One region of the Paraburkholderia sp. RCC_158 genome, then DNA from elsewhere that is predicted to be linked to it. Evidence: predicted binding sites of a transcription regulator. Region 1 holds the regulator's gene; each other region holds the start of a gene.

What was found. The regulator LexA, encoded in region 1, represses DNA repair genes until DNA is damaged. The targets are predictions, from matches to a motif close to ACTGTATNNNNATACAGT.
Region 2: imuA (translesion DNA synthesis-associated protein ImuA) is a predicted target of LexA. The motif match lies at 8,246-8,263, and genes of this name have one in related genera.
Region 3: recA (recombinase RecA) is a predicted target of LexA. The motif match lies at 6,305-6,322, and genes of this name have one in related genera.

What each region holds. Positions count from the first base shown of each region.
Region 1 is NZ_JBFUPM010000003.1:532,064-542,312, forward strand. It holds gene AB6809_RS09370 (CysB family HTH-type transcriptional regulator) at 1-617, opposite strand, end outside; gene AB6809_RS09375 (sulfate/molybdate ABC transporter ATP-binding protein) at 703-1,761, opposite strand; gene cysW (sulfate ABC transporter permease subunit CysW) at 1,761-2,840, opposite strand; gene cysT (sulfate ABC transporter permease subunit CysT) at 2,837-3,739, opposite strand; gene AB6809_RS09390 (sulfate ABC transporter substrate-binding protein) at 3,892-4,950, opposite strand; gene lexA (transcriptional repressor LexA) at 5,262-5,924, shown strand; gene AB6809_RS09400 (hypothetical protein) at 6,032-6,412, shown strand; gene AB6809_RS09405 (DUF2939 domain-containing protein) at 6,542-7,243, shown strand; gene AB6809_RS09410 (universal stress protein) at 7,329-7,793, opposite strand; gene nodI (nodulation factor ABC transporter ATP-binding protein NodI) at 8,069-8,983, shown strand; gene AB6809_RS09420 (ABC transporter permease) at 9,059-9,886, shown strand; gene AB6809_RS09425 (hypothetical protein) at 9,968-10,249, opposite strand, start outside.
Region 2 is NZ_JBFUPM010000019.1:112,323-122,571, forward strand. It holds gene AB6809_RS28195 (DUF6708 domain-containing protein) at 85-1,158, opposite strand; gene AB6809_RS28200 (hypothetical protein) at 1,500-2,117, shown strand; gene AB6809_RS28205 (hypothetical protein) at 2,238-2,381, opposite strand; gene AB6809_RS28210 (DUF2471 family protein) at 2,571-2,870, opposite strand; gene AB6809_RS28215 (error-prone DNA polymerase) at 2,890-6,036, opposite strand; gene AB6809_RS28220 (DNA polymerase Y family protein) at 6,040-7,518, opposite strand; gene imuA (translesion DNA synthesis-associated protein ImuA) at 7,448-8,143, opposite strand; gene AB6809_RS28230 (TetR/AcrR family transcriptional regulator) at 8,596-9,171, opposite strand; gene AB6809_RS28235 (glutathione S-transferase family protein) at 9,371-10,072, shown strand.
Region 3 is NZ_JBFUPM010000010.1:169,006-179,254, forward strand. It holds gene AB6809_RS20705 (pilin) at 1-128, opposite strand, end outside; gene AB6809_RS20710 (TerC family protein) at 274-978, opposite strand; gene sucD (succinate--CoA ligase subunit alpha) at 1,123-2,004, opposite strand; gene sucC (ADP-forming succinate--CoA ligase subunit beta) at 2,136-3,305, opposite strand; gene AB6809_RS20725 (DUF2889 domain-containing protein) at 3,335-4,039, opposite strand; gene recX (recombination regulator RecX) at 4,298-5,143, opposite strand; gene recA (recombinase RecA) at 5,151-6,224, opposite strand; gene AB6809_RS20740 (response regulator transcription factor) at 6,458-7,237, shown strand; gene AB6809_RS20745 (sensor histidine kinase) at 7,246-8,793, shown strand; gene AB6809_RS20750 (MFS transporter) at 9,011-10,249, shown strand, end outside.

The DNA of each region.
Region 1 (10,249 bases):
TGCGAGCGGCCCGTGAAGTCCTGGTCATACGTGACGATCGGGAATTCGGCGATTTCGTCGAGCGTCAGATTCGGGCGGCCGACGAGCGGATGATCCTTCGGCACGACCACGACGTGATGCCACGAATAGCACGGGAACGTAACGATGTCCGGGAAACGGTCGAGCGCCTCGGTCGAGATGCCGATGTCCGCCTCGCCGTTGATGATCATCTGCGCGATCTGCTGCGGGCTGCCCTGACGCAGCGCGAGATGCACCTTCGGGAACACCTCGGTGAACTGGCGAATCACTTTCGGCAGCGCGTAGCGCGCCTGCGTGTGGGTGGTCGCGACCACGAGGTGGCCGCTGTCCTGATCCGCGAACTGGCGCGCCACGCGGCGCAGATTCTCCGCGTCGAGCAGCATCCGCTCGATCAGTTGATGCACCGCCTTGCCAGGTTCCGTGAGGCCGGTGAGCCGCTTGCCGCGTCGAATGAAGATGTCGACGCCGAGCTCGTCTTCCAGATCCTTGATCTGTTTCGATACGCCCGACTGCGACGTGTACAGCACGTTCGCCACTTCGGTCAGGTTCATGTTCTGACGCACGGCCTCGCGCACGAAGCGCAGTTGCTGGAAGTTCATGTTGAAGTGTCCGGTTCAGCGAAAGTTGAATTATTGGAGTGGGTCGCGTTGGATCGAATCGGGTCGCGCGTGGGTGCTCGCGCGCTCATTGCGCCGGAAATACGCGCAGCGCGCGCGGCACGGCCGTCACGCCGTCGCCGACCGCGAGTTGCAGCTCGCGCCATGATTCGCGATCGAGTTCGGCTTCGAGCAGATTGCCTTCGCGGCCCGCGAGTTCCACTCGCACCGAGCCGCCCAGCGTCACGACACGCCGCACATCGACGACGATACCTTCGCGGTGCCCCGCCGACTGCGGATACAACTGCAGATCGTGCGGACGCACATAGGCGAAAGCCGGGCCGCTGAAGTCGGTGCTGATCGCAACCGGCAACGCCGCGCCGTCCACCACGAAACCCCTTGCGTCGACCTTGCCGTGCAGCCGGTTGGCCGCGCCGAGAAACTCATAGACGAACGAGGTTTGCGGATGGTCGTACACGTCTTGCGGACTGCCGACCTGCTCCACGTGTCCATGATTCAGCACGACGATGCGGTCCGCCACTTCGAGCGCCTCTTCCTGATCGTGCGTGACGAAGATCGTCGAGATATGGAGGTCGTCGTGCAAACGCCGCAGCCAGCTACGCAGTTCCTTGCGCACTTTTGCATCGAGCGCGCCGAACGGTTCGTCGAGCAGCAGCACTTTCGGTTCGACGGCGAGCGCGCGAGCGAGCGCGATGCGTTGCCGCTGGCCGCCCGACAGCTCCGACGGATAGCGTTGCGCGAGCCAGTCGAGTTGCACGAGCTTGAGCAGCTCATGCACCTTTTCGCGGATCACCGCTTCCGACGGCCGCTCTTTTCTCGGCTTCACGCGCAGCCCGAACGCCACGTTCTCGAACACCGTCATGTGACGGAACAGCGCGTAATGCTGGAACACGAAGCCCACTTCGCGCTCGCGCGCGCCGACCGTGGCGACGTCCTGGCCTTGCAGTTCGACCTGGCCGCCATCCGCGTATTCGAGGCCGGCGATCACGCGCAGCAAGGTGGTCTTGCCACAACCCGAGGGCCCGAGCAGCGCAACCAGTTCGCCCGGCGGAAAATCGAGCGAGACGTTATCGAGCGCGACGAAATCGCCGAAGCGCTTTTGCAGGTTACGTACGGTGATACCCATTACAGCTCTCCTTGCTTGAGCGGGTGTTGCTGCGAGACTGATGTTTTGAGCGGCCTGGAGCCAGACGACGAGGCTGATGACGACGCTGCGGACGACGACGCCGACAGCGCCGACGGCAGCGTGACAGGACCAGCATGTGCGGGCACGTCGCGCACGTCCGACAATTCCGCCGACATATGACGCTCGGCGAGCAGCTTGAGCGCCAGCGTCACGAGCGCGAGCAACGCCAGCACCGACGCCACGGCAAACGCCGCCGAGAAGTTGTATTCGTTGTAGAGAATTTCGACGTGCAGCGGCATCGTGTCGGTCTGCCCGCGAATGTGGCCCGACACCACCGACACCGCGCCGAATTCGCCCATCGCCCGCGCGTTGCACAGAATCACGCCGTACAGCAGGCCCCATTTCACATTGGGCAGCGTAACGCGGCGGAAAATCTGCCAGCCGGACGCGCCGAGCACGTGCGCGGCTTCTTCCTCGTCGTTGCCTTGCGCCTGCATCAGCGGAATCAATTCGCGCGCGACGAACGGGAACGTGACGAAGATCGTCGCGAGCACGATGCCCGGCACCGCGAAAATGATCTGTATGTTGTGCGCCTGCAGCCACGGACCGAACCATCCCTGCGCGCCGAACATCAACACGTAGATGAGACCCGAGATCACCGGCGAAACGGAAAACGGCAAATCGATCAGCGTGGTCAGCAGCGCCTTGCCGCGAAACTCGAACTTCGCGATGCACCACGAGGCCGCGAGGCCGAACACGAGATTGAGCGGCACCGCGATCGCAGCGGTAATCGCCGTGAGCTTGATGGCGGCGAGCGCATCCGGGTCCGCGAGCGACTCCAGATAGAAGCCGAGCCCCTTGCTCAACGCCTGATAAAACACCGCGACGAGCGGCACGACGAGAAAGAGCGCGAGAAACAGCAGCGCGATGCCAATGAGAATCCAGCGCACCACGGGCGGCTCGGTCACCGGATCGGGCCGGCGCGCTGCATTCAGCGGCGCGCGCGCAGGCGCGGCGTGCGCGTCAACACTGTTGGCGCCGTCGCCAGGCTTGAGGCTATCGACAGACTGGCGGCTCATTGCACACCTCCGCCAATCGCCGCGACGCTCGTCACGCTCGCTGCGGGCGCGGGACCGGAACCGCCGCGGCTCGTGCGGCGCTGCAAGTACCACTGCAACGTGTTGATGAAAAGCAGCATCAGGAACGAGACGACGAGCATCACCACGGCAAGCGCGGTCGCGCCGGCATAGTCGTATTGCTCGAGCTTCGTGATGATGAGAAGCGACGTGATCTCCGACTTCATCGGCACATTCCCGGCGATGAAAATGACCGAGCCGTATTCGCCGAGCGCCCGCGCGAACGCGAGCGCGAAGCCCGTCAGCAACGCCGGGAAAACCGCCGGCAGCACGACGCGGCGAAACGTCAGCCAGCGCGACGCGCCGAGGCAGGCGGCGGCCTCTTCCTGTTCGCGCTCGAACTCCTCGAGCACCGGCTGCACCGTGCGCACGACGAACGGCAAGCCGATGAACGTCAGCGCGACCAGCACGCCCACCGGCGTGAAGGCCACCTTCAGGCCGAGCGGCTCGAGAAACTGTCCGATCCAGCCGTTGCCCGCATAAACGGCCGCGAGCGAAATGCCGGCCACCGACGTCGGCAGCGCGAACGGCAGATCGACCACCGCGTCGACGATGCGCTTGAACGGAAACGTGTAGCGCACTAGCACCCACGCGACCAGAAAGCCGAACACCGCGTTGATCAGCGCGCCGCCGAGCGCGGAAAAAAACGTCAGCCGGTATGAAGCGAGCACGCGCGGCGAGCTGACCGCGCGCACGAACTGGCTCCAGTCGAGGGTCGCCGTTTTCAGAAAAGTCGCCGCGAGCGGAATGAGCACCACGAGGCTCAGATAAGCCACCGTGATGCCGAGGGTCAGGCCAAAACCGGGCAACGCGCTCGGCTTTCGGAAGGTCAACGTCGTCATGCTCGTACTCTTTCAGTTGATGCTCGTGTTGCAGGCCTCGGCGTCCCGATCGGCCAAAAGCGCGCCCGCGGCGCGCTCCTTCGCGACGCCTGACGGCGCGTCGCGTTTGCCCTGTCCGCGCCGGGTTGCGGCGCGGACCTGGACGATGCTACTTACTGCGGCTGATAGATCGAATCGAACACGCCGCCGTCGGCAAAGTGCGTCTTTTGCGCGTTGGTCCAGCCGCCGAACGAATCGTCGACCGTGTAGAGCTTCAGCTTCGGAAACTTCGCGGTCAACTCGGCCGGCACCTTGTTCGAACGCGGACGGTAGAAGTTCTTCGCGGCGATTTCCTGGCCTTCCTGGCTGTACAGGAAGTTTAGATACGCCTCGGCGAGCTTGCGCGTGCCGTGCTTGTCGACGACCTTGTCCACCACCGCGACCGGCGGCTCGGCCAGAATACTCACCGACGGCACGACGATTTCGAACTTGTCCGTGCCGAATTCCTTGATCGACAGGAACGCCTCGTTTTCCCACGCGATCAGCACGTCGCCGATGCCGCGTTGCACGAAGCTGGTGGTCGCGCCGCGCGCGCCCGAATCGAGCACGCCCGCGTTCTTGTAGAGCTTGCCGACGAATTCCTTGGCCTTCTGGTCGTTGCCGCCCGGCTGATGCGCGGCGTACGCCCACGCGGCCAGGTAGTTCCAGCGCGCGCCGCCCGAGGTCTTCGGATTCGGCGTCACGATCGACACGCCCGGCTTCGTCAGATCGTCCCAATCCTTAATGTGCTTGGGGTTGCCCTTGCGCACCAGGAACACGATCGTCGACGTATAAGGCGATGCGTTGTCGGGCAGGCGCTTCTGCCAGTTCTTGTCGATCAAGCCCTTGTTGGCGAGCGCGTCGATGTCGTAGGCGAGCGCAAGCGTCACGACGTCGGCCTGCAGGCCGTCGAGCACCGAGCGAGCCTGCGCGCCCGAGCCGCCATGCGACTGCTTGAACGTGATGGTTTCGCCGGTCTTCGCCTTCCACTCCTTGCCGAACGCCTGGTTCACGTCCTGATAGAGCTCACGGGTCGGGTCGTAGGAAACGTTCAGCAGCGTGTTGTCGGCGGCTTGCGCCTGGCCGATTGTGCCGATCACGCCGAGCGCGGCCGCCGCGCCGAATGCGAGCGCGGCGATGAGGGTCCGCGCCTTATGGGTTGTCCGTGCCCGCCCCGTGTTGCGATGATTCATGTCCTGTTCTCCGCGTGTTGGTCCGCTAAAGCTGCGAGTGGTGTTGTTTTGCGTCGGGTCACGTGCACATGAGCGCGACTGGAGGCCAGTCTATCGAAGGGCTTTCATCATTAAAAATAATGTTTCCTCATTTTTTAATACGCAAAAGTGGTAATGACAGCCAGACAAGGCGTTGCGGCATGCAAACCGATGTTTTGACGTCGATTGACGACGTTACAGCGCGGTGCTTGAGCGCGAACTTAAAGTAAAGCTTGAATTGCGCCGAATACTGTATAAAAATACAGTCACCTGTTCATACATACAGTGGCGCCATGACAAAACTCACCGCACGACAGCAGCAGGTTTTCGATCTGATCCGCCGGGCGATCGAACGCACCGGCTTTCCGCCCACCCGCGCAGAGATCGCCGCCGAGCTGGGCTTCAGCTCTGCCAACTCGGCCGAAGAGCATTTGCGGGCGCTTGCCCGCAAGGGCGTGATCGAACTCGCCGCCGGCGCGTCGCGCGGCATCCGTCTGCTGCCCAGCCAGGACTTCGGGCAGGACGGCACGCAGCATCAGTTCACGCTGCCGCATCCGAGCATCATGCAACTGTCGCTGCCGCTCATCGGGCGGGTCGCGGCCGGTAGCCCGATCCTCGCGCAGGAACATATCGCGCAGCACTATGCGTGCGACCCGGCGCTGTTCTCGAGCAAGCCCGACTACCTGCTGAAGGTGCGCGGCCTGTCCATGCGCGACGCGGGCATCTTCGACGGCGACCTGCTCGCGGTGCAGAAAAGAAGCGAGGCGAAAGACGGCCAGATCATCATTGCCCGCCTCGGCGACGACGTCACGGTCAAGCGCCTGAAGCGCCGGCCCAACGGTATAGAGCTGATCGCCGAGAACCCCGATTACGAGAACATCTTTGTCGAGACAGGCAGTGCGGACTTCGCGCTGGAAGGCATTGCTGTCGGTCTGATTCGCCCCGGCGAGTTCTGATCGCGCCTGCCGGGTTGGTCGCCTGTCAGTACACCGTACACAGGCGGATCAACCCTCGCCTGCCACTCACTACCGCAGCACACACGTTGAATCGCCCGGAGAGCCTCATGGAACGCCTTGCCCGCCTGTTGCCGTTTCGCCAGTTCGGCCGTTTGCGCCATCTGCGCAAACTGGTGCCCTGCTCACTGATTGAAGCATCCACGGCCGCCACTGCGTCGCTGTTCGACTCGCCGGTGAACGGCTCCGGTGCGCATGCCGCTTCGTCATCTTTACAGGCGTCTTTGTTGCCGTCGTCGTTGCCGGCGTTCGCGCGGGTGTCGCTGAATTCCGGGCTCAATACCGCGGAGCCGGCGCGCCGTGCGCCGGTACGGGTTTATCACGGGCCGTCGCGGCTCATCATGGTCGGCACCATGGACGCGGTGTGCAGAATGATCGACCGTTGCATCGCCGACGAAACCAACGTCCAGGGCGCGGTGTTCGAGTCCTGATGTGCGGTAAGGTGTGCGGGCGCGTTGCGGGAAACGTCGTTCGTCGCATCGAACGAGAATCATGAGTGGGGATCGTTTCGGCGCAACGCCGGTCCACGTTCGATCACACCTGATGGAGAATCCCGGCCCATGGCAGCAGTATCAATACGCAAGAAGCGCGGTGCTCGTCCGCTTGTCGTCGCGCTGATCGTCATCGCGATAATCGCCGGCTTGGGCTTTGGCTATGCATCGCCGTATATCGCGCTCAACAACCTCAAACGCGCCGCCGACGCGCGCGACGCGCAGACGGTGAATCAGTACGTCGATTTCCCGGCGTTGCGCGAAAGCCTCAAGCAGCAGGTGACGGGTTTGCTGACGCGGCGGCTCGACTCGCGCGGAAACGGCAACCCGTTGGCCGCGATCGGCGCGATGATCGGCGTCGCATTGATCGGCCCGCTAGTCGATGCGTATGCGACGCCCGACGGCGTGGCCGCGTTGCTCAACGGCATGCCGCCGCGCGGCGTACCGGGCGAACGGCCGCCCGCGCCGCCGGCTGCGAGCAATCCGGCTGCGGGAAATGGATCTGCGCCGGGAGTGCCGGGCAGCGCTAATAATGTCGATCAAAGCGGCGCGGATCAAAGAACCGGCAGTGGCGCCAACTCCGGTGGAGAAGGCAACGCGGCGCATGGCGCCACGCCGCCGCAGCCGCCGGAAACCACCGCCGGTTATCGCGGCATCAACGAATTCGTCGTTACATACCAGCACGGCGCCGGCGACGCGCGTTACTCCGCGATCTTCCTGCGCGAAGGCCTGTTCACGTGGAAGCTGGCCGCGGTCAATCTGAACGAGTGAGAGGGAGCGCGGCGCTTGGGCGTTGGAGTTCGCGAATTCGACAGCCGCACTCGCACCGCGAAGCTCGCAAGCGCGAGCCGTGTGCTCAGGCCGCCTCTTGCTGCTGCTCCTGCGCCGATGAACACGCCACCAGGATACTGCACGACACGCGGTCGAGCAGCGGCGTGTTGCCCGCGCCCATCCACCATCGGGACAAGCCGGTGCGGCAGCGGTGGCCGACCACTACGAGGTCGACATGCAGTTCATTGGCGAGATTGGCGATCTCGTCGATCGGATGGCCGAACGCAAAGTGCCCTTGAGCCCGCACGCCGCGCTCCGTCAGCCAGTCCACGCCTTCTTGCAGAATGTCCCGCGCGGTCTTTTCGAAGCTGCCGCACGCGACGTCGGTCAGCAGGCCCGCGCTTTGCGCGATGCTCGAGCGCATGTCCACGACCGAGAGCAGATGCGTTTCCGCTTTGAGGTCCAGCGCAAGATCGGCGCCGCAGCGCAGCGCTTTGCGGCCTTCACGCGAGCCGTCGTAGCACAGCAGGATTTTCTGGTAGCTCGCCATGGTATTTCCCCTTTCCGCAAAAGCGCGGTCTGAGTTAATCATGGTGCGCCGCAATTCAGCTTGCAAGGGATGGAAAACGCTAAGTGCAACTCGTGCGTGCCCCTGCCTTGTGCATACGAGCTTCGCGCCGTTGCGACAGCGTCGGCGGCGTTCATGCGGCGGTGCAAGAAGCGGCTCTGAGCGCGCGCCGCAGCGGCCACCCGTTCGCAGCCGATGGCCTAGAATGAGCAGCCTTCCCGGCCATTCACGCCTTTTCCGTGACGTCGATCTCATTCATGCCCGACACCGCCATCCAGTTCGACCAGGTTGAAAAAAGCTACGGCGAAAAGAAGGTAGTCGACGGACTGTCGTTTCACGTCGACACCGGCGAATGTTTTGGCCTGCTCGGACCAAACGGCGCGGGCAAGACGACCACGCTGCGCATGCTGCTCGGCATCGCCGCGCCTGACGCCGGCGCGATCCATCTGTGCGGCGAGCCGATTCCAGGCCGCGCGCGCGTAGCGCGGGCACGCGTCGGCGTCGTGCCGCAGTTCGATAACCTCGACCCGGACTTCACCGTCCGCGAGAACCTGCTGGTCTTCGGCCGCTACTTTGGCCTGAGCGGCGCGCAATGCCGCGCAATGGTGCCGTCGCTGCTCGAATTCGCGCGTCTGGAAAGCAAGGCCGACGCGCGCGTGAGCGAGCTGTCGGGCGGCATGAAGCGGCGCCTGACGCTCGCGCGGGCGCTCGTCAACGATCCCGACGTGCTGATCATGGACGAGCCGACCACCGGCCTCGACCCGCAGGCGCGGCATCTGATCTGGGAGCGGCTGCGCTCGCTGCTCGCGCGCGGCAAGACGATCCTGCTGACCACGCATTTCATGGAGGAAGCCGAGCGGTTATGCGACCGGCTGTGCGTGATCGAGGAAGGACGCAAGATCGCGGAAGGCGCGCCGAGGGCGCTGATCGAATCGGAAATCGGTTGCGACGTGATCGAGATTTTCGGCCCCGATCCGCTCGCGTTGCGCGACGAGCTCGCGCCGCTCGCGCAGCGCACGGAAATCAGCGGCGAGACGCTTTTCTGTTACGTGAACGACGCGGCGCCGGTGCACGCGCGGCTCAAGCAGCGCGCGGATCTGCGCTATCTGCATCGTCCGGCGAATCTGGAGGATGTGTTCCTGCGGCTCACGGGCCGCGAGATGCAGGACTGACTTTCGTCGATCCGGCACGAGACACCGAAAGAGACACTAGAGAATCACGGCACCAAACCCCGCACGAGACACGCAATGGATGCACGCACCTACCGAAGCAACGAAGCGAGGCCGCCGAGCCAGGCGCCGCTCGCCGCACTGCCCGCCAACGCGGTCAACTGGATCGCCGTGTGGCGCCGCAACTACCTCGTGTGGAAAAAGCTCGCGCTCGCGTCGATGTTCGGCAATCTCGCCGATCCGATGATCTATCTGTTCGGCCTCGGCTTCGGTCTGGGCTTGATGGTCGGCCGCGTGGATGGCGTGTCGTACATCGCGTTCCTCGCCGCGGGCACGGTCGCGTCGAGCGTGATGATGTCGGCGAGCTTCGAGTCGATGTATTCCGGCTTCTCGCGCATGCACGTACAGCGCACGTGGGAAGCGATCATGCACACGCCGTTGACGCTCGGCGACATCGTGCTCGGCGAAGTGATCTGGGCGGCCAGCAAGTCGGTGCTGTCGGGCGTGGCCATCATGCTCGTGGCGGGCGCGCTCGGCTACGCCAATTTTCCGTCGATGCTGCTGGCGCTGCCCGTCATCGTACTGACGGGACTGGCGTTCGCGAGTGTCGCGATGGTGGTGACCGCGCTCGCCCCGTCGTATGACTTTTTCATGTTTTATCAGACGCTGGTGTTGACGCCGATGCTGCTGCTTTCGGGCGTGTTCTTCCCGATCTCGCAGTTGCCCGCGGCGGCGCGCGGCGCGGCGCAAGTGCTGCCTTTGGCGCACGCCGTCGATCTGCTCCGCCCGGCGATGCTGGCGCGCCCGCTCGATAACGCGTTATCGCATGTCGTCGTGCTGACGGTTTATGCGGTAGGCGGCTTTATTGTGTCGGCGGTGCTGTTCCGGCGCAGGATGATGAAGTAGCGGGCGTCTTCGCGCGCGGTCCTCCAAAGGAGCCGGCGCCCGCGAATGAGCGCGCATGACGGTGATGGCGATGCCGCGGACTCAGTCCTCGTCGTCGGTCCACGGAATGTCGACGTCCGAGATAAACGCGACCGTCGCGAAGGGGCCGCCTTCGTGCCGGCCGATCTTGCCGTCGGCACGCTGCCACTCCACGCGAAACACGGTGCCGGGGTCGTCGGCGATCAGGCGCACGGTGCGAATCTCGTCGGGATCGGCGTCTTCCACGGGACCGTCGAGCGAGATTTGCAGCTCTTGCGGCCACAGGCCGTCGGCGGGATCGTAAATCTTGTCGCCGTCCGGAATCAGCGTGAACGCCTCCACGCC
Region 2 (10,249 bases), on a different contig from region 1:
CGCCAACAGCGGCCGGTCGACATACGCTCGACTTCTTCAATCGCATCGGGCAAAGTATGAACGCTTCTTCAATAGAATCCGCAGTCAATCGCCCGCCAAGTGCTTCGGCGGCTGATCACGGGCCCACTGCTTAGCGTTCTCCACACCGTCCTTTACGCCAGACCATCCCTCTGTTCTGCGTTGCGGCGCGTCCGGATATTCTTTGCGCTGTTGCGCCAGAACGGTCTCTGCCCAACCGACTGGAGTGCCCTTTCGCGGCTCGGCGTACGCATCATTTGGATCGATCTGACTGATTGCCTCGATCGACTCCGGCCAGATAGGTGCCCGGGATGTGGCAATAGCAAGCATCCGCAATGGCGTAAAGATCAGCACCAGCGGTAATGTAATAAGCCGCCAGAAGAGCGATCCGGTGAGCCCGAAACCATAGAGCGAATACAGGAACGTTTCCCGCGGCGTTTCGTGCTCCGTATGAAAAAGCATAGGCTTGGGCAGCGCTTGCGGTCCTTCGTTCATGAAGGTGCACCAATAGTTCCATTGCGCTAGCAGAATTTCGATCTCTGGCTTCCCAGTCCACTCCCGTCCGATAGAGAACACCCGAGCAACTTTGCCCTCGGCGTCGAGTGCATAGTGCCGGATGTGATAGATGGTGCCGAATTGCGTCACCTCTTTGTGCAGGCAAAATAATTCGTTCTCGTCCCAAGGAATCTCCCAAACATGGTCACCTTGGCCTTTCCGCGAGAAGTAGCGCCGCCCACGAACGGCGAATAACTTTCGTGCTTTCCGGTGAAAACGGATTGGGCTTCGAGTCAGCGCAAACATGTTGCTCTTTACAGCCCAATAGACGAGATATCCGAAGCCGACGGTCGCTGCCAAAAAGAGGATGTACAAATAAAAAGGGGCTTCAGGATCCCGTGAGATTACGACCAGGAAAATCAGCCAGCACAGCGTCGCTGCAGAGGCAATCAGCGCTGCGCCCATCATCCATTGTTTCTCCATAAACATTTGATCAGTCACGTCCATGAAGGTCGAGTTGAATCGAAAAACGGTGCCGCTGTCCCACATGTCCGGTCCGACAACCCGATCGATTGGGAGGCGGTGCGCCATATCCCATTCCGGCACGGAAAGACCGATACACTTCTTCATCAAACGTTCATCCATACCTTAGCCTCCTACCGCACAGTTGAATGCCCATTATCCGCGCCGGGCAGTTTAAGGGCCCTGACAGAGTCATGTTCGAGTTTCTGCAACGAAAGCGGCGACGGCGCGACAAGCCGGACGCTTAGAGCGCTCTCAGCAAAGAGCCGTGCGGCTCACGCCAGCGTACTCTCAGGACCGGCTGGACGTTCGACTTTAACCAGCGAATCGTCGACAATCGAGCAGAGCGGTCCGAGTTGGCCACCTTAAGCGTCCGTCTCTTCGACGGCAACATCAGTTAACAGCCCCGGCCGAAGTTGGGACTGGGTTCAGCCAATACCAGATTTTAAAATCAGGAGCAATTTGTGGAATTGAAAATCGCAGATATTCAGGCGGGGGACGTTTTGCTGTGCTATTCGCCAATGACTGCTGAAGAGAATACCGCAATTGGCACAGGCTACTCGCACGTAGCGATTGCCTTGCGAGGGGAACGAGTGCTCGAAGCGGCCAACGAGGGCGTGCAGGTCGTCCCGGCAGGAAGGCTCCTCGAAGACTACGACCACATCGCGGTACTTAGAGAATTCAACACTAGAGAGCTCTGGGACGAAGCCAGATTGAACTCTTTGGAGGAATTTGCGGCTCAAGCAATCGGCAAACGCTTCAATCAGATAGGCTTAAAGAAATTTCCCGGACGAAAGGAAAGCTATCGAAATGACCTTATGGAGCGAGTTCATGGCTACTTTGAGGGAACGACGGTAGAAGTTTCGAGTAACCGAGGAGTTTATTTTTGCTCCGAGCTCATCACTGCAGCTTTCATTCATGTAGGGATAATTGAGCAATCAGCGGCTGTGGTATTTACGCCGGAAACATTCTCGCCTAGCGACATTGCCAAAGACAAAGCGTTTGGATTCTTCTTCGGTTACGTGAAATCCAGTTCCGGCTACGTTGTTCCAGATGGGGACTTCTTCAGGACCAACATATAGCCGATTGCGTCATTGCGGTCAGAATTGGTAACAGACTTCGTTGTAGGGATTGGACGACTGCTTGTATCGGCAAGGGAAGCTCGCCAATCGACGCAATCAGCGGCGAGCCGGAAGTGGAACTTAGCGCGGACGCCACACGCGCGGCGAGACAAGCGGCGTCACCCGCCAGAATTCGCCATCCGGACTGGCCGTGGCGTACGGCGTCCGCATCGCGCCGAGCTTCACGAGTGTTGAGCCGCTCGTGCTCGTTTTCTGGAAGCCCATGCGTGCTAGCGCCTCCCGGCAAAATCGCCGGCGAAGGGTGGCGTATATCTTGGGTTGTCTGCGATGCATCATTGCCGTCTCTTAGTCTGTGCGTGTCGGTGTATCTCTTGTAACGCAGGCAAACCTGACGTCAAGGACAGGGCTCTACGCGGTCAGACGGTACCGCCGGTGCACTCTTGCGTCTCGCCGTTAGTGGACCTGCCGCCAGGCCCGATCCAGCGCGCCAAAGATAATCGGCACAAAATCGTGCCCCTCAAACGACGCGGGCCGGTCGTCGTTCGGATATTCCAGCACAGCAGGCGCACAGATCATCTGCAGCAACCGGTCACTGAACTTTCCACCGGCCGTTACCTCGGCCAGCACCTCCTCTTCCATCTGATGAAGCAGCTTCCAGGTCAGGATTCCTTTCGAGCGATGACGCTCGACAACCCGCGGTATGACTTCCTCAGCGGCCGCCTGCGCGTCGAACAGGACGTTGTAGTTCGTCATCGTTTCTTTCCTCGTTGTTTCAGTGAAAATTTCGGCTCGCCGTCGGCAGTTCGCCAAGCAGATGCGACACGTCGACGAGCCGTTGCGCGACGAGGTGCGTCACGTCGCCTTCGCGTTGCCACACACCATACACAGCAAGAAGCGATGCGCCGAGCGCCTCGCGACGTTGCCGCTCGAGCACCGACTGCCAGACGATGACATTGACCGACCCCGTCTCGTCCTCCAGCGTCATGAACATCACGCCGTTCGCGGTGCCGGGCCGCTGCCGCACGGTCACAATCCCGCATCCGCGCGCGAGCTGTCCATTGCGATAGCGCATCAGCGCTTCGGCAGGCATCAGCCGCATGGACAGCAGCTTTTCGCGTAGCAACGCAAGCGGGTGACGGCCGAGCGTGAGGCCTGTCGAGCGGTAGTCTGCGATCAGATCCTGTCCTTCCGTCGGGGCCGTCAATGCCGGCGCCTCTTCCTCGCGTGTCGTTGCACGTAACAGATCCTTGTCGGGCACCGCGGCGACTGCCGCCCACAACGCCTGTCTGCGGTCCCCGGAAAGCAGCTTGAGCGCGTTCGCTGCCGCCAGCACCTGCAGGTCGTGGCGGTCGAGCTGTGCGCGGTTGGCAAGATCGGCGACATCGCGAAACGGCCTGACCGCGCGTGCCGCCTCAATGCGCCGAGCTGTTTCCTCACGCATGCCGCGAACGACGGACAAGCCGAGCCGCACGGGCGCCATACCGCCATCGCCTTCCATAGCCGAATGCCATCCGCTGATGGTCACATCGACCGGCAGCACGCCAACGCCGTGGCGCTTTGCGTCCTGCACAAGCTGCGACGGCGAGTAGAAGCCCATCGGCTGGCTGTTGAGCATTGCGCAAAGGAACGCCGCGGGTTCATGACGCTTGAGCCAGCAGCTTGCATAGACGAGAAGGGCGAAGCTTGCCGCGTGACTTTCAGGAAAGCCGTACTCGCCGAAGCCCTGGATCTGCGCAAAGATGGACTCGGCGAACTCGCGGTCGTAGCCGCGCTGAAGCATGCCTTCGACGATCCGGTCGTGGTAGTGCTGCAGGCCGCCCTTGCGCTTCCATGCCGCCATTGCGCGGCGCAGCTGATCGGCTTCACCGGCGCTGAAACCCGCCGCGAGCATCGCGACCTGCATGACCTGCTCCTGAAAGATCGGCACGCCGAGGGTGCGTTTCAGCGCCTGCTCGACGTCGGGGCTCGGGTAAGAGACGGGCTCAATGCCCTGACGCCGGCGCAGATACGGATGCACCATGCCGCCCTGCACCGGGCCCGGCCGCACGATCGCAACCTCGATCACGAGATCGTAGAACTCGCGTGGTTTGAGACGGGGCAACATGCTCATCTGCGCACGCGATTCAATCTGGAACACGCCGACAGTGTCAGCCGCGCAGATCATGTCGTAAGTCGCTTCGTCCTCGGGCGGGATGTCCTGCATTTCGAACGGCTCGCCGCGCTGCTGCGATACGAGCTCGAGCGCGCGGCGGATCGCCGACAGCATGCCAAGTGCGAGCACGTCGATCTTCAGCAGGCCGAGCGCTTCCAGATCGTCCTTGTCCCACTGGATCACGGTGCGATCTGGCATCGACGCGTTCTCGACCGGCACGAGACGGGACAGCTTGCCGCGCGCGATCACGAAGCCGCCCGTGTGCTGCGACAGATGACGCGGGAAGCCGAGCAGCTGCGCGGCAAGCGTTGCCCACTGCTGGATCATCGGCGTCTCGGGATCGAGGCCACTGTCCACGAATCGCCGTATCAAATCCGCGCTCGAATCGAACCAGTGATGTTCCTTGGCGACGCGGTCAACGATGACAGGGTCGATGCCCAGCGCCTTGCCTGAATCGCGGATCGCAGAGCGGGGCCGGTAGGTCGTCACTGCGGCCGCGAGCGCCGCGCGTGTGCGCGAGTATTTCCGGTAGATGTACTGGATGACTTCTTCCCGACGCTGGTGCTCGAAGTCCACGTCGATGTCCGGTGGTTCGCCCCGCTCCTTTGAGATGAACCGCTCGAACAGCATGCTGCTGCGGGCAGGGTCGACTTCCGTCACGCCCAGAACGTAGCAGACCGCGCTATTGGCGGCGGATCCACGCCCCTGGCACAGGATGCCCTCGTTGCGCGCGAAGCGCACGATGTCGTACACCGTCAGGAAATACGGCTCGTATTTCAGGTCCGAAATCAGCGCGAGTTCGTGCTCGATCTGCACTTGCACGTTGTGCGGAATGCCGCGTGGATAGCGGCGCTGCGCCCCTAGATAGGTTTCGCGGCGCAGGTAGGCGGTTGGCGTCGTGCCGGGCGGCACCAGTTCGTCCGGGTATTCATAGCGCAGTTCGTCCAGCGCGAACGAGCACCGGTTGGCGATGTTCAACGTCTGCGCGAGCGCCTCCGCTGGATAGACATTGGCAAGCCGCAAACGCGAGCGCAGATGCTGTTCGGCGTTGGGCGCGAGTTCAAAGCCGCATTCAGTGACCGGGCGGTTAAGCCGGATGGCGGTGAGCGTGTCCTGCAGAGGCTTGCGCGACCGCACGTGGATGAGCACCTGACCTGTCGCGACGACGTTCAGACCATGTCGCTCGGCGACGTCGAGCACGACATTGCGGTGAATGTCATCCAGCGCCCGCGCGTGCAAGGTCAGGCCCATCCAGCAACGATTGTCGCCAAACGTGCGTGCTGCCCATTCGGCCTGCGCGTCGAGTCGCGTTTCCTTCGCTGGGAAATCGGGCGTCAGGATGATCAAGCAATCGGGCAGGGCGCGCAGGTGCGCATATGGCGGGTCCGGATGGTCGAGATCGTGCGGATAGAGCAGGTACGAGCCCTTGGCCGTGCGCGTGCGCGCGAGCGTAATCAGTTCGGACAGGTTGCCGTACCCGTCGCGATTCTGTGCGATCGCCGTGAAGGCAAGGGCAGGGCAGCCGTCCGAGTTCGTCAGCCGGAAATGAGCGCCGACGAGCAGCTTGATGCCCGCCTCTTTCGCCGCGACGTGCGCGCGCACGATGCCAGCGAGCGAGCATTCGTCGGTGACAGCGATCGCCTCATAACCCAGTTGCGCCGCGCGCGCGGCCAGTTCCTCGGCATGTGACGCGCCGTGAAGGAACGTGAAGTTGGAAAAGCACTGCAACTCGGCATAGCCGGGCAGGCCGAACGACGGATACGACATGGCTTATCCGAAGAGACCATGCAGATACCAGCGGGGCTCATCGTCGTCGACCGCGCCTATGCGTTCCCGGAAGATCCAGTAGCAGATGTGATCGTCGGCTTCCGCGACGAAGTAGTCGCGCGTGACCGGCTCGCCCTGGAACCACCCCGCCTCAACACGCTCGCCAGACGACACCGTGCGCAGCGGCGTGCCATAGAAGGGCCGTTCGCCCCGCATCAGGAGCTTCAGCGGCTGTTCCAGCAACCATGTCGGACGCGGCGTATCGCTCGCCGGCGGCACGTACTTCGTTTTGTTGTCCGTCACGGACACCCATCGCGCGGCGACTTCCGGCCGGTGGTCAGCAACCGGCGCCGGGCGCAACACGTTTTCCGCGCCGAGGCGCGCTACCAGCAGTTCGAGTAGCCGCGCGTGATCGGACGCGGTACCGCCCGGCTCTGGAAAGAGCGAATCGGACGCCGCTTCCGCCTCCTTCACTTCCTGTACAACCAGTTGCAGGGCAATGACCGCCGCGGAAAGCTCCACGCGCGCAAGCCTTTCCTTGAGCAGCCGTAAGAGGTGATCCTCGCGCCACGTCGGCTCCGCGAGCGAGACTTCGATGCTGGTCGGCTCAATTGCATCGCGGCCGCGTTCGTGCTCGAGCAGCAGAACGATGCGCGTCACGGCAAGCTGCTTCTGCGACAGCCAGCCGGTTAGTTGAACCACGAGCCGACGCGCCGCGAACAGGCAGGCCTCGGCGTGCTCGATGCGATCCGGCAGTTCCACGCGCGCCTGAAAGGTCGGCGGCGTCTCAAACCATTCATACACTTCGGGTGCATCTCCATTGGCGCGGTCGAGCACATCCAGCAACGCTGTCCCGCAACGCTTCTTCAAACCTGCGCGCGGCAGTCGCATCAGTTGTCCAACCGTTTCGCAGCCAATGCCAGTAAGCCAGTCCATATGGCGACGCGCGGGAGGCGGCAGGCCCACCGGTAATCCGGCCAGCGTACGGTGAAGGGAATCGTGCGACAGCGCCGCACCGCCGCGAGCGCGCGCGAGCAACCATGCCGCCTGTCCCGTTGGTGCAACGCTGACGGTCGCGGTCATGCCGATCGCATCCGCGACCCGGCGCGCCATGCGGCGCAACGAGCGGATGCCCCCAAAGAGTCGCAGGCTTGCTGACACGTCGACGAGCACAGTACTTTCCTCAGCGATGACCACTTGCGGCGAAAGATTCAACAGGCCTGTGGCGACCTCGCGCACCGTATTGACCTCGGCCGCGCTGTCGCGCTCATGCATGACGGTAGCGGGGGCAAGTGTGAGTACGCCGCCGCGGCGCATGCCCATACAGACGCCGGCCTCGCGCGCCCGCGCGTCCATGGCGATGACGCGCTCTTTCTCGAGCACGGCAATACCGTTGGCTGTGCCCAAGGTTTCACGCGACCACTTCGGCCGGAACACTTCGAGGCACAGCGCCGGGAGATGGACGCCTAACCACAGTTGCATTGCGTTTTACGTTGAGAATCGGGGAGGGCGTCAACGGGACGAAGAGCGGCTCATCGCGTGCGGGGCCGCGGCGTTTGATGAACTGGATATCGACGCCGTCCTTCGCGGCCCGGACCGCAAGCCGAAGCGGCGCCGGCGAGGCGTCGCGCGTCGTCGCAAGCGGTCGCAACATGAAAAAGAGCGAGTCGGACGCCTGTGCAGCAAGATGCAGTCGGCGCAGCGATTCGGGTCGCACGTGGTTCTGCCAGAAAAGCAGAGCACCGCATGTGCCTGCGCGCAGAATCTGCTCCGCGGCCCACAGCGCGTCGGCCGTGCGGGGCGCCTTGACCGTCATTACATTCGAAGGATCGAGTCCCCACCAGGCAAGAGCCGTCGGCTGAAGGTCATGAGGCGGCTGCAGCATGGCGACAGGCCTCGACGACAACTGCTCGAATGCAGCGCGAAGCAGCCGTAATTCGCCGCAGCCTGTCTGCTGCACAAGCAGATCGGTCAGTGCGCCGCGTGGCCAGCCACCGCCAGGCAATTCCCGCGCGAGGCTCTCGTCGCCGCAATCAATGACGCGCGATCGTGCGCGCGCCAGCTGATTGCCGCGCCACAGATTTATTCCCCCCGCCCCCGAATACATAGTTGAGTCGAGGAAAGTATCGATGGAGTGCGCCCGTTCATAGGGGGCGCGTATCTGCTGAGCGGCCATGCAAGTCCGATTCACAATCAAGCTCCAAAACATACTGTATAAATATACAGCTATTCTAGCGCAAGATTTCAATATCGCGGATGAGCCGCCGAGATCCATCGCCATGCGGCGCCGCAGCGTTGGGGTGTCAGTGCGTCGAGCAAATGCGGGTTTCTTTGAACCACGGGCCGTCAATAGAAGCTGGGGAGGCGGCAGTCGGCCATTTTGAGACGTCCGACGGGGCCGCATAGATTGTTAGCAATGCAATATCTGTCTGAACGACCTACTTGCATTCGGCATCGAAGTAACGGATGCCGACGCATTGGCGCCGTTTGCTACTCGCGCGTGCTCCTCCGGTAATTGCGCTCTGACAGCTTGCGCTTGTCTCGACGGTGCCAGGTACCCTAGCTCGGGAGAAGGCCGGCCTTACGGTAGTTCCGGACTAGCGAATCATAAATCGTGATGTCAGAACGGCTTCTCGCCATGAGCTGAGCGCCAGCAATAGCCGCATAGATGGCGCGAGCCCGTTCTTCACTCTCTTCTTTTGCCACCCCGCCGGCTGCGATAAGCACTTTCGCCAGCCAACTGATGTTGACATCGGCGAACGTCTGAACTTCCTTCTTCACTGTGTCTGGCAGGTCGTCGTACTCGGCAGCCATGAAACTGCACAAGCACATGCGATTGTCATTCTGAAGCGCCGACCGGAAGGTATCAGGGTATTCGCGCAAACATACGATCGGGTCGCCCGACGCGGCCAGTCTGGCGGCAAGCATCGCGGAGAACTGCTCGCAATAGCGTTTCGCCACCTCGGCTCCCAGGTCGGCCTTGGAGGGAAAGTGATGATAGACGCTGGCAGCTTTGATGCCGACTTCTGCCGCGATGTCACGAAAATTCAGGCCGCCGTAGCCGTGCGCGCCGGCGACCCTGGTCGCGGCAGCGAGGATTTGCTCTCTTGAATTCGAGCCACCGTCACTTTTCACAGCAAGACCCCTCAGTAAAATAGTGTTGACAGGTCGAATTCTATCCGATAAATTGCAACCTACCAAGTGACAGGTAGATTTACTTGGTTGAAGGGCCACACCAACGTCAGTTGGTTTTTTTAATCGCTGCGAGACTACCGTGTGGCAGGTAGATAACTGCGGCAGCAAAGACTCTTTTCGAATCTTTAGGAGCCGCACCATGTCTTCGAAACTTCAACTCTTCACTTCGCCTTCGGCCTTCCCCAACCCGCAACGCCTGCGGCTGTTCATGTATGAAAAGGGCATTGCCGCGCAGTTTGACGAGACCATCTACGACATGACGCCGGTCGGCGAACAGCGCGGGTGGCGTCACCTGAAGATGAATCCGTGGGGCGAAACGCCGACGCTTCAGCTTGCTGACGGTAGCTTTATTTCAGAAACAGCTGCCGTCGTTCGATACCTGGACCAGAGCTATCCGGGTCGCAAGATCATGGGCGAGACCCCGCTAGAGCAGGGCTTGGACAACATGTGGGACAACCGCATCTGGGTACACATCCTGTACCGGATCGTCACCGCCTTCCATGTGTTGCACGCTGGGCTGGGCTTCAAGCTCGAACTGACGAAGAATGAGGCATGGGGCGAGCATTGCCGCAAGGAAGCATTGGCCCACGCCGCGCTGGTCAACAAGCATCTGTCAGACGGGCGCGAATGGCTGCTCGGCGGCCAGGAACCGACCTTCGCAGACATCACGCTGGCAACCGCAATAGCGTTCTCGAAGTTCCCGGTGAACGCCACTCCGCTCGACGAGCGTTTCGAATTTCTTGATGCCTACTGGAAGCGTTGGCAACAACGCCCGAGCTTCAAGGCCGCCTACGCCGACCGCCAAAGTGGCATTCCGGAGCTCGACAACGCCACGGTGTGAACGCCGGAGAACAGTTGCAACGTCCCGCTGAAGTTCAACACTCTACTTCTCGCCGCTTCGATGTATTGCTCTTGACCGGGCAAAACCGGTAGATGACATAAAACGCCCGCAAGCCTTCGCTGCGGGCGTTTTGCTCTTCCAGCGCAACCGAGTCGGCCTGTCTCTTTGGTGGACGGC
Region 3 (10,249 bases), on a different contig from region 1:
CCGAGACCGAGGCGCGAGCCGACGCGGCGGCACGCTCGCGCGAGTGTTGCGGACCAACGCGCTCGCGCGAATCGCGAGTGCGCCAGCGTGGATTGCGAATAAGGGGAATAAGGCAAGGTGACGATCATCGGCAGGCTCCTGAAACGAAAAGCGCCTGCTCCACGAATCGGGAACAGGCGCTTTGATCGTAGCGAGCGACGCTCGTCTCGGACAGTCAGCCGAATGGCTAACGTTGAACCTGGAACGTACGCAGGTGTGATGCTTGGCGTTCCTTCAGGCCGCCGCGGATTTCGCGTTGCGGCGCTTGATCACATAACCCAGGATCACGACGAACAGCGCGCCCGCGATGCTCATGCCGTATTCGGCGAGCGGCGTGTCGAGGACCGGCCAACGGTCGCCGGCCGGATCGTTGATGATGAGCCCGCCCGCGATCCAGCCGAGCAACGCGGCGCCGAGCGTGATGACGATCGGGAACCGGTCCAGCAGTTTCAGCACGATCTGGCTGCCCCATACGATCAACGGGATACTCACCACGAGTCCGAAGATCACCAGCGCGAGGCGATGCTCCGGGTCAGCGGCCTCGGCGGCGCCCGCAATAGCGATCACGTTGTCGAGACTCATCACGGCATCGGCGACGATGATCGTCTTGATCGCCGAGATGAGCTTATCGGCGGGCTTCACGTTGTCGTGCGCGTCGTGCGCCGGCGCCATCAGCCGGACGCCGATCCACAGCAGCAACAGCCCGCCCGCGAACTTCAGCAGCGGCACGTCGAGCAGCGCGACGGCGAAAGCAATCAGTATCACGCGCAGCAGGATCGCGCCCGCCGTGCCCCACAGCACGCCCTTCGTGCGCTGCGCGGGCGGCAGGTTGCGGCAGGCCAGCGCGATCACGACGGCGTTGTCGCCGCCGAGCAGAATGTCGATGACGATGATCTGAATAACTGCGCCCCAATGGAGCGTGGCGAGGAACTCGAGCATGAGCAAAAGAATAAGAAGGAAGCGGACGCGCGACCAATAAAAAAGCGGAGGAGTGTTTAACTCCCCCGCTTTTGAGAACGCACGCTACGAAAGGATCTCGTAAGCGTATCAAAAAAGGCGCTCGAACTGGGCGCCAGTTTCGATTTACAGCATTGCCTTCAGAAGACGCGCCATTTCCGACGGGTTCTTCGTGACCTTGATACCGCAGGCGTCCATGATTTCCAGCTTCGCTTCGGCCGTATCCGCACCGCCCGAGATCAGCGCGCCGGCGTGGCCCATGCGCTTGCCCGGAGGCGCCGTGACGCCGGCGATGAAGCCGACCACCGGCTTCTTCATGTTGCCCTTGATCCACTCAGCCGCGTTCGCTTCGTCCGGACCGCCGATCTCGCCGATCATGATGACGGCGTCCGTATCCGGATCGTCGTTGAACATCTTCATCACGTCGATGTGCTTCAGGCCGTTGATCGGATCGCCGCCGATACCGACTGCCGACGACTGGCCGAGGCCGATCGCCGTCAACTGGCCGACTGCTTCATACGTCAGCGTGCCCGAACGCGACACGACGCCGATGCGGCCCTTGCGGTGGATGTGACCCGGCATGATGCCGATCTTCAGCTCGTCCGGCGTGATCGTGCCGGGGCAGTTCGGTCCGAGCAGCAGCGTCTTGCGGTTTTCGCGACGCATGCGGTCCTTGATCTCGATCATGTCACGGACGGGAATGCCTTCCGTGATGCAGATCGCGAGATCCAGGTCGGCTTCGACTGCTTCCCAGATTGCAGCAGCAGCGCCTGCCGGCGGAACGTAAATCACCGACACGGTCGCGCCCGTTTCAGCCTTGGCTTCAGCGACGCTTGCGTAGATAGGAATGCCTTCGAAATCTTCGCCGGCCTTCTTCGGATTCACGCCTGCGACGTACGCTTCGCGGCCGTTTGCGTATTCACGGCAAGCACGCGTATGGAACTGACCGGTCTTGCCGGTGATGCCCTGCGTGATGACCTTGGTGTCTTTGTTAATCAGAATCGACATGTATTGACCTCTGTTCGTTTGGCGTCACACGATGGCGCGACGAGCAACGAGGCGGAACGTTCTCGCCCGCGTTGCCCGTGCGCTACCGTGCGCCGCCATTCGTAATCCTGGTAAACGCCGTGGGAGGCTGATTACGCCTTGCCCGCGGCAGCCGCGACGACCTTCTGAGCCGCTTCTTCCATGCTGTCAGCCGAGATGATCGGCAGACCGGAATCGGCGAGCATCTTCTTGCCCAGGTCTTCGTTCGTGCCCTTCATGCGGACCACGAGCGGCACCTTCAGCGACACGGCCTTCGACGCCGCGATCACGCCTTCCGCGATCACGTCGCAGCGCATGATGCCGCCGAAGATGTTGACCAGAATCGCGGTCAGGTTCGGGTTCTTCAGCATGATCTTGAACGCTTCCGTGACCTTCTCCGTCGTGGCGCCACCGCCCACGTCGAGGAAGTTCGCCGGTTCGCCGCCGAACAGCTTGATGGTGTCCATCGTCGCCATTGCGAGGCCCGCGCCGTTCACCAGACAGCCGATGTTGCCGTCGAGCGAGATGTACGCGAGGTCGAACTTCGACGCTTCGACTTCAGCCGGATCTTCTTCGTCCAGATCGCGATACGCGACGATTTCCGGATGACGGAACAGTGCGTTCGAATCGAAGTTGAACTTGGCGTCGAGTGCGATGACCTTGCCGTCGCCCGTCAGGATCAGCGGGTTGATTTCGGCGAGCGATGCGTCGGTTTCCCAAAACGCCTTGTAGAGGCCTTGCAGGATCGCGCGTGCTTGCGGGATCGACGCGTCGGGCACGCCGATCTTCTTCGCGAGGTCGTCTGCTTCGGCGTCCTTCAGGCCGGTCGACGGATCGACGGCAACCTTGTGGATCAGCTCGGGCGTCTTTTCCGCGACTTCCTCGACGTCCATGCCGCCTTCGCTCGACGCCATCACGACGATCTTCTGCGAAACACGATCGATCACGAGGCCGACATACAGTTCCTTCTTGATGTCCGCGCCTTCCTCGATCAACAGACGGTTCACCTTCTGGCCTTCCGGACCAGTCTGGTGTGTGACGAGCTGCATGCCGAGGATCTGGTTCGAGTACTCACGAACCTGATCCAGCGACTTGGCAACCTTCACGCCGCCACCCTTGCCACGGCCACCCGCATGGATCTGAGCCTTCACGACCCACACCGGGCCGCCGAGCTCTTCCGCGGCCTTGACCGCATCATCCACCGAGAAGACCGGCTTGCCGCGCGGTACCGCGACGCCGAATTTCCGCAGGATTTCCTTACCCTGGTACTCGTGAATCTTCATGCGTGATTCCCTTCAGTCTGAGAGTTGGATTAAACATCGCTTCCGCTACCGTCCAACATGCCGGGCGCATTGCCCCTGCCTTCGTGGCGGGCCGCCCCGTTGTCTGGCGATGCCGGGCGGTCTGCTGGGCGTGGCGCATGGCCATACCAGCGCGGGTAAAACTGCTGCACTGCCTCCCCGTCGAAACGCAGCGCGTGGCAGCGTCCCAACTGGAATGGCGGTTTTTCGTTTAGACGTTCGGCGGTGCCGTCGGTCGACTCGCTTTCTGAACTTGCACTCGCGCCTGGCGTGCTGTCACCGGTGTTCCATACGTCGCCGGCGAACGCCTGGATCGCTGCGGTCGGCAGGATCGCGCACAGCTCGGTGAGATGCGTGCAACCCGCCGTGCCGGCCAGCAAACGGGCAGCATCGCGACGGAAGTTGTGGAACAGATTGAGCCCGATGAGGGCACGATAGGCGGGATTGCTGGCTTGGCAGAGCCCAGGATAGGGCACCCAGTCGGACGACGCTTCGGCGTCGACGACATTGAGCTTGCGATCGATGGTGATGCGAAGCCAGAGTTCATGGATCGGTTGACCATTGGGCCGGACGCCCGACGCAAGGACCACGTCGCGTGGCTTTTCGTCGGTCAAGCACGCTTCCACATCCCACAGGCCATCGGCTCGTTCATAAGCTTCCGCCCGGATTGCGCGACGATGGCGCAATTGACGGGGCACTGACGAGGAAAGCGGCATGCGGAAAGGAAAGGCCGAATTGGAAAACGCGTGAATTTTAGCATACTGGGTATTCGGGACAGCCCGGAATGCGGCGGGGACGGCCTGCTGGCCGGTTATGGGTGGGGTTATGGCTGGAGTTGGTGGTGGGACGATTGCGTTGAAGCGTTAGTGCGGGTGATGCGGTTTGGCGGGACTTGTGGCGCTTCTGGTGCTTGTCCTGCTTCTGGCGCTTCGCGGCACTTTCCGCCGTTTCGCGTCATTTCGCGCCCTTCACCGTTATTCACCGCTCCATTCTTCGTCGATACCTTTGAGGATTTTGCCGATCGTCGCGCCAGAAAAACCGCGCGACGCGAGAAAGCGCGCCTGCTTCGCGCGCTCAGCCGCGGTCTCCGGAAGCTGACCGAACTTCTTGCGCCATACGGCCTGGGCGCGCGCCAGTTCCGTTTCGCGTAATTGAGCGCTCGCTTCGTCGACGAGCGTGCGATCCACCGCGTGTTGCTTCAATTCGCCAACGATGCGGCTTGCACCCAGCCGCGACGAACGACGATGAATCAGGCTTTCGGCGAATCGGGAATCGGATAGCCAGTTTTCGGCTTCGAGCGTGTCGAGCAGCGTATCGAGCGAATCGCTTTCTTCGACGAAGGGCTTCAGCTTGCGTGCAAGTTCACTGCGGCTATATTCGCGGCGCGATAGATAGCCGAGCGCGCGTCCTTTGAGCGAACGTGCCGGGCGTTGGGATTTTTTTGCTTCGGACGGGCCGGGATCTGCGTCGCCGGGTGTTTGGTCTGAGGCAGATGTGCTGCGTGGGCCGCTTGACCCATGCGAACGAAGCGAGCTGCGTGAGTTGTTACGCGAGTTGCGTGAGCCGCGCGACTCACTCGAGCGCGTGTAGGTAGGCCCAGTGGACTGGTCGGGCTGGCTTGCGGACAGCGCGCGCCGCGGGCCACGGCCTGCGGCGCGATCGTGTGCGTCGAACGGTTCAGACGGATCGAACGGATCAAAGCGATCCGATGTTTCGGATAGATCCGCCTGCCCCGAACGTTCGGGCGAATCGCTCCCGTCATTACGCGGGCCGCCCACGTTGCGTCCAGAATTGGACAATGGCCGGCCCTTGCGTATCACGTAGTGGTTACTCTTCGTCCGCGACTTCTGCGCCTGCGCCGGTCACTGCCTCGGCCATTGCATTCACACCCAGCGATTCGCGGATGCGGTTCTCGATCTCACGAGCGATATCCGGATTTTCGCGCAGGAATTCACGCGCATTGTCCTTGCCCTGGCCGATACGCTCACCGCTATAGCTGTACCACGCGCCGGCCTTGTCGACGATTTTGGCCTGCACGCCCAGGTCGATAATTTCGCCCTGACGCGAAATACCCTCGCCGTACAGAATGTCGAAGATCGCCTCGCGGAACGGTGGCGAAACCTTGTTCTTGACCACCTTCACGCGCGTTTCGTTGCCGATCACTTCGTCGTTCTTCTTGATCGAGCCGATGCGGCGAATGTCGAGACGCACCGACGCGTAGAACTTGAGCGCATTACCGCCGGTGGTGGTTTCCGGATTGCCGAACATCACGCCGATCTTCATGCGGATCTGGTTGATGAAGATCACGAGGCAGTTGGTGCGCTTGATCGTGCCCGTGAGCTTGCGCAGCGCTTGCGACATAAGACGCGCTTGCAGACCCGGCAGCGAGTCGCCCATTTCGCCTTCGATTTCAGCCTTCGGCACAAGCGCCGCGACCGAGTCGATCACGATCATGTCGATCGAGCCCGAGCGCACCAGTGCATCGGCAATTTCCAGCGCCTGCTCGCCCGTGTCCGGCTGCGACACCAGCAGGTCGTTCACGTTCACGCCGAGCTTGCCCGCGTATTGAATGTCGAGCGCGTGTTCCGCGTCGATAAACGCTGCCGTGCCGCCGATCTTCTGCATTTCCGCGATGACTTGCAGCGTCAGCGTGGTCTTACCCGACGACTCCGGACCGTAGATTTCGACCACGCGGCCACGCGGCAAACCGCCGACGCCCAACGCGATGTCGAGGCCGAGCGATCCGGTGGAAACGACCTGGATGTCTTCGACTACCTCACCTGCGCCGAGCCGCATGACCGACCCTTTGCCGAACTGCTTTTCGATCTGCGCGAGGGCGGCAGCGAGTGCCTTGCTCTTTTCAGCAGTCAGTCCAGCCGAGCCTTTCTTGCTTTCTTCCATGAATCGTCCTTTGCTATGATGAACGGCGTCTGAGGCAGATGTGTCGTCCAGTTTTGAAGGACAGCACACGAAACTCAGACACTGTATAAAAAAACAGTGGTTTTGGCAAGCGTGATTCTGATGCGAACGCGCATTTTTACTGTCGCGCCGCCCAACCACCCACAATGATTCGGAGACCGCTGTGCGCCGCGGGGACACCCGAGGTGCCGGCCAAGGCCCTGAGCTGGCGCATCATGCGAATTCTGATTGCCGAAGACGACAGCATACTCGCGGACGGTCTCGTTCGATCACTCCGCCAATCGGCCTATGCCGTGGATCACGTGAAGAGCGGCGTCGAGGCCGACACCGCGCTGTCGATGCAAAGTTTCGATCTGCTGATTCTCGATCTCGGCCTGCCGCGCATGTCCGGGCTCGAAGTGCTGCGCCGCCTGCGCGCGCGCAATTCGAACCTGCCGGTGCTGATTCTGACCGCCGCGGACAGCGTCGACGAGCGCGTCAAGGGCCTCGACCTCGGCGCCGACGACTACATGGCCAAACCGTTTGCCCTCAACGAACTCGAAGCGCGTGTACGCGCGCTCACGCGGCGCGGCGCGGGCGGCGGTCCGACGATCGTGCGGCACGGTTCGCTGGGCTTCGATCAGGTGGGCCGGATCGCCTATATCAACGATCAGGTGATCGACCTGTCCGCGCGCGAACTGGGTCTTCTCGAAGTGCTGCTGCAACGGATCGGCCGGCTGGTTTCGAAGGAACAGCTCGTCGACCATCTTTGCGAATGGGGCGAGGAAGTCAGCAACAACGCAATCGAGGTCTATGTGCACCGGCTGCGCAAGAAAATCGAGCCGAGCGGCGTGCGCATCATCACCGTGCGAGGGCTCGGCTACTGCCTCGAGAAAGCGGTCGCGCCCGCGAATGCCAGTGCGAATGCGGCGGCAACCACACCCGCCGAGCCCGAACCGGCACCATCGCCGTCAACGCCGGCCGGCGGAATGCCGGCGAGTCACCACTACAAATAGAGCACATCATGTCCGCACGCGCAGATCGCGCGACGGCCCGCGCGGCGGACCTCGACGAGGCGCGCGACGAGCGCTACGCCAATCCGTTCGCCCCGCCCGACGAAACCGAAGCCGCCGCCGAGGCGCGCCCCCGCTCGCTATTCGGCGAAATTCTCGACTGGATGCTCGCGCCTTTGCTGCTGCTCTGGCCAATGAGCCTCGCGGTCACGTATCTGGTCGCCAAATCGATCGCGAACGGGCCGTTCGACCGCGCGCTGGAAACCGACGCCTACGTGCTCGCTCGGCAGATTCATCCGGTCAACGGCGTGGCCGAACTGACGCTGCCCGATTCCACGCGCGACTTTTTGCGGACGGACAACGTCGACAGTGTTTTCTATCAGGTGCTCGGCACGCGGGGCGAGCTGGTGGCGGGCGAGCGCGACATGCCGCTGCCGCACGAAGACGACCGGCCGCAACCGGGCCTTGTCGCTTTCCGGGACGACATGCTGCGCGGCAACGACATCCGCGTGGCCTATACGACGGTCGAATTCCCGCAGACGCCCGGCGCGGAGCCGGTGCTCGTGCAGGTCGCCGAGACGCTCGACAAACGCAGCCAGCTCGCCAACGACATCATCAAAGGCGTGATCCTGCCGCAGTTCGTGATCCTGCCGCTCGCGATCCTGCTCGTGTGGTTCGGCCTTTCGCGCGGCCTCGCGCCGCTGCACGCGCTGCAGGCGCACATCCGCGCGCGTCGGCCCGACGATCTGTCGCCGCTCGAGGCGCGTCGCGCGCCGCCGGAGATCGAGCCGCTCGTCACGTCGTTCAATGATTTGCTGACGCGCCTCGAGCAGAACATGGAATTGCAAAAGCGCTTTATCGCCGACGCCGCGCATCAGATGAAAACGCCGCTCGCCGGCCTGCGCACTCAGGCTGAGCTGGCGCTGCGGCAAGACGCGTCGGCGGAAGTGCATCGCTCGCTCGAGCAGATCGCGACGAGTTCGGAGCACGCGGCGCGGCTCGTCACGCAACTGCTTGCGCTCGCGCGCGCCGAAAACCGCATGTCCGGGCAGATCTTCACGCCGGTGGAAGTGACGGAAGTCGCGCGCAATGCCGTGCGCGACTGGGTGCAGGCCGCGCTCGCCAAGCAGATGGATTTGGGTTACGAGGCGCCGGACGAACCCGTCGAGGTCGACGGCAATCCGGTCATGCTGCGCGAGATGTTGTCGAACCTGATCGACAACGCGATCCGCTACACGCCGGCGGGCGGCCGCATCACCGTAAGAGTGAGGCACGACGCCGCCGCGCGGCTCGTGCATCTCGAAGTGGAAGACACCGGTATCGGCATTCCAGCCGCCGAACGTTCGCGGGTCGTCGAGCGCTTTTACCGGATTCTCGGCCGCGAAGGCGACGGCAGCGGCCTCGGGCTTGCGATCGTCCGCGAAATCGCGACGATGCACGGCGGCGAGCTGACCATCGACGACAACGTCTATCAAACCGCGCCGCGGCTCGCGGGAACGCTCGTGCGTGTCAGTTTGCATGTGCTCGAGCGGGGCAGGACTTACCCTAACGCGGGCTGACAGCCATAAGCCGCCAAAGCCAAGTTGTCCGGCGTTCACAGCATATTGCACGGCGTTGAACCAGAATTGACCTATTTTCACGAACCTTCGTCGCGGGTCAGCAAGCCATCGGCGCAACCATTCACGTCAGTAGGCCGTAAGTTTTCACTCCAATAATCGGTTGCACGGAACGCCGCGGGCCGGCGCACCGCGTGCATATCAATATTGGAGACGACATATGGCTACCGTAGGCGGACACATTTCGCCCGTGCCCATGACGCGCGATGAGAAGCGGGTGATCTTCGCATCGTCGCTAGGTACGGTTTTCGAGTGGTACGACTTTTATCTGGCCGGCTCGCTGGCCGCCTTCATCAGCAAGAGCTTTTTCTCCGGCGTCAATCCGACTGCCGGCTTCATTTTCACGCTGCTCAGCTTCGCCGCGGGTTTCGCGGTCCGGCCGTTCGGCGCGGTGGTATTCGGGCGGCTCGGCGATATGGTCGGCCGCAAGTACACGTTCCTCGTCACGATCGTGATCATGGGCGTGTCGACGTTCCTCGTCGGCTTCTTGCCCGGCTATGCGGCGATCGGCATCGCATCGCCGGTCATCTTCATCGCGATGCGGATGCTGCAGGGCCTGGCGCTCGGCGGCGAGTACGGCGGCGCCGCGACCTACGTGGCGGAACATGCGCCGCCGGGACGCCGCGGCTTCTACACTGCCTGGATTCAGACGACGGCCACGCTCGGCCTCTTCCTCTCGTTGCTCGTGATTCTCGGCGTGCGTACGGCGATGGGCGAAGACGCGTTCGGCGCATGGGGCTGGCGCATTCCGTTCATCGCGTCGATCGTGCTGCTGGCCATTTCGGTGTGGATTCGCCTGCAACTGCATGAATCGCCGGTGTTCGAGCGCATCAAGGCCGAAGGCAAGACGTCGAAGGCGCCGCTTACCGAAGCGTTCGGCCAGTGGAAGAACCTGAAGATCGTGATTCTCGCGCTGATCGGCCTGACGGCCGGCCAGGCCGTGGTGTGGTACACGGGCCAGTTCTACAGCCTGTTCTTCCTGACGCAGACGCTGAAGGTCGACGGCGCAACGGCCAACATCATGATCGCCATCGCGCTGCTGATCGGCACGCCGTTCTTCCTGTTCTTCGGCTCGCTGTCGGACCGCATCGGCCGCAAGCCGATCATCATGGCCGGGCTGCTGATCGCCGCGCTGACGTACTTCCCGCTCTTCAAGGCGCTCACGCACTATGTGAACCCGGCGCTGGAAACGGCTACGGCCAAGGCGCCGATCGTCGTGATCGCGAATCCCGACGAATGCTCGTTCCAGTTCAACCCGGTCGGCACGTCGAAGTTCACGAGTTCCTGCGACATCGCGAAGAGCGCGCTTTCGAAGGCCGGCCTGAACTACGAGAACGTCGCGGCGCCGGCGGGCACGGCGGCGCAGATCAAGGTCGGCGATACGGTGGTGAACACGTAT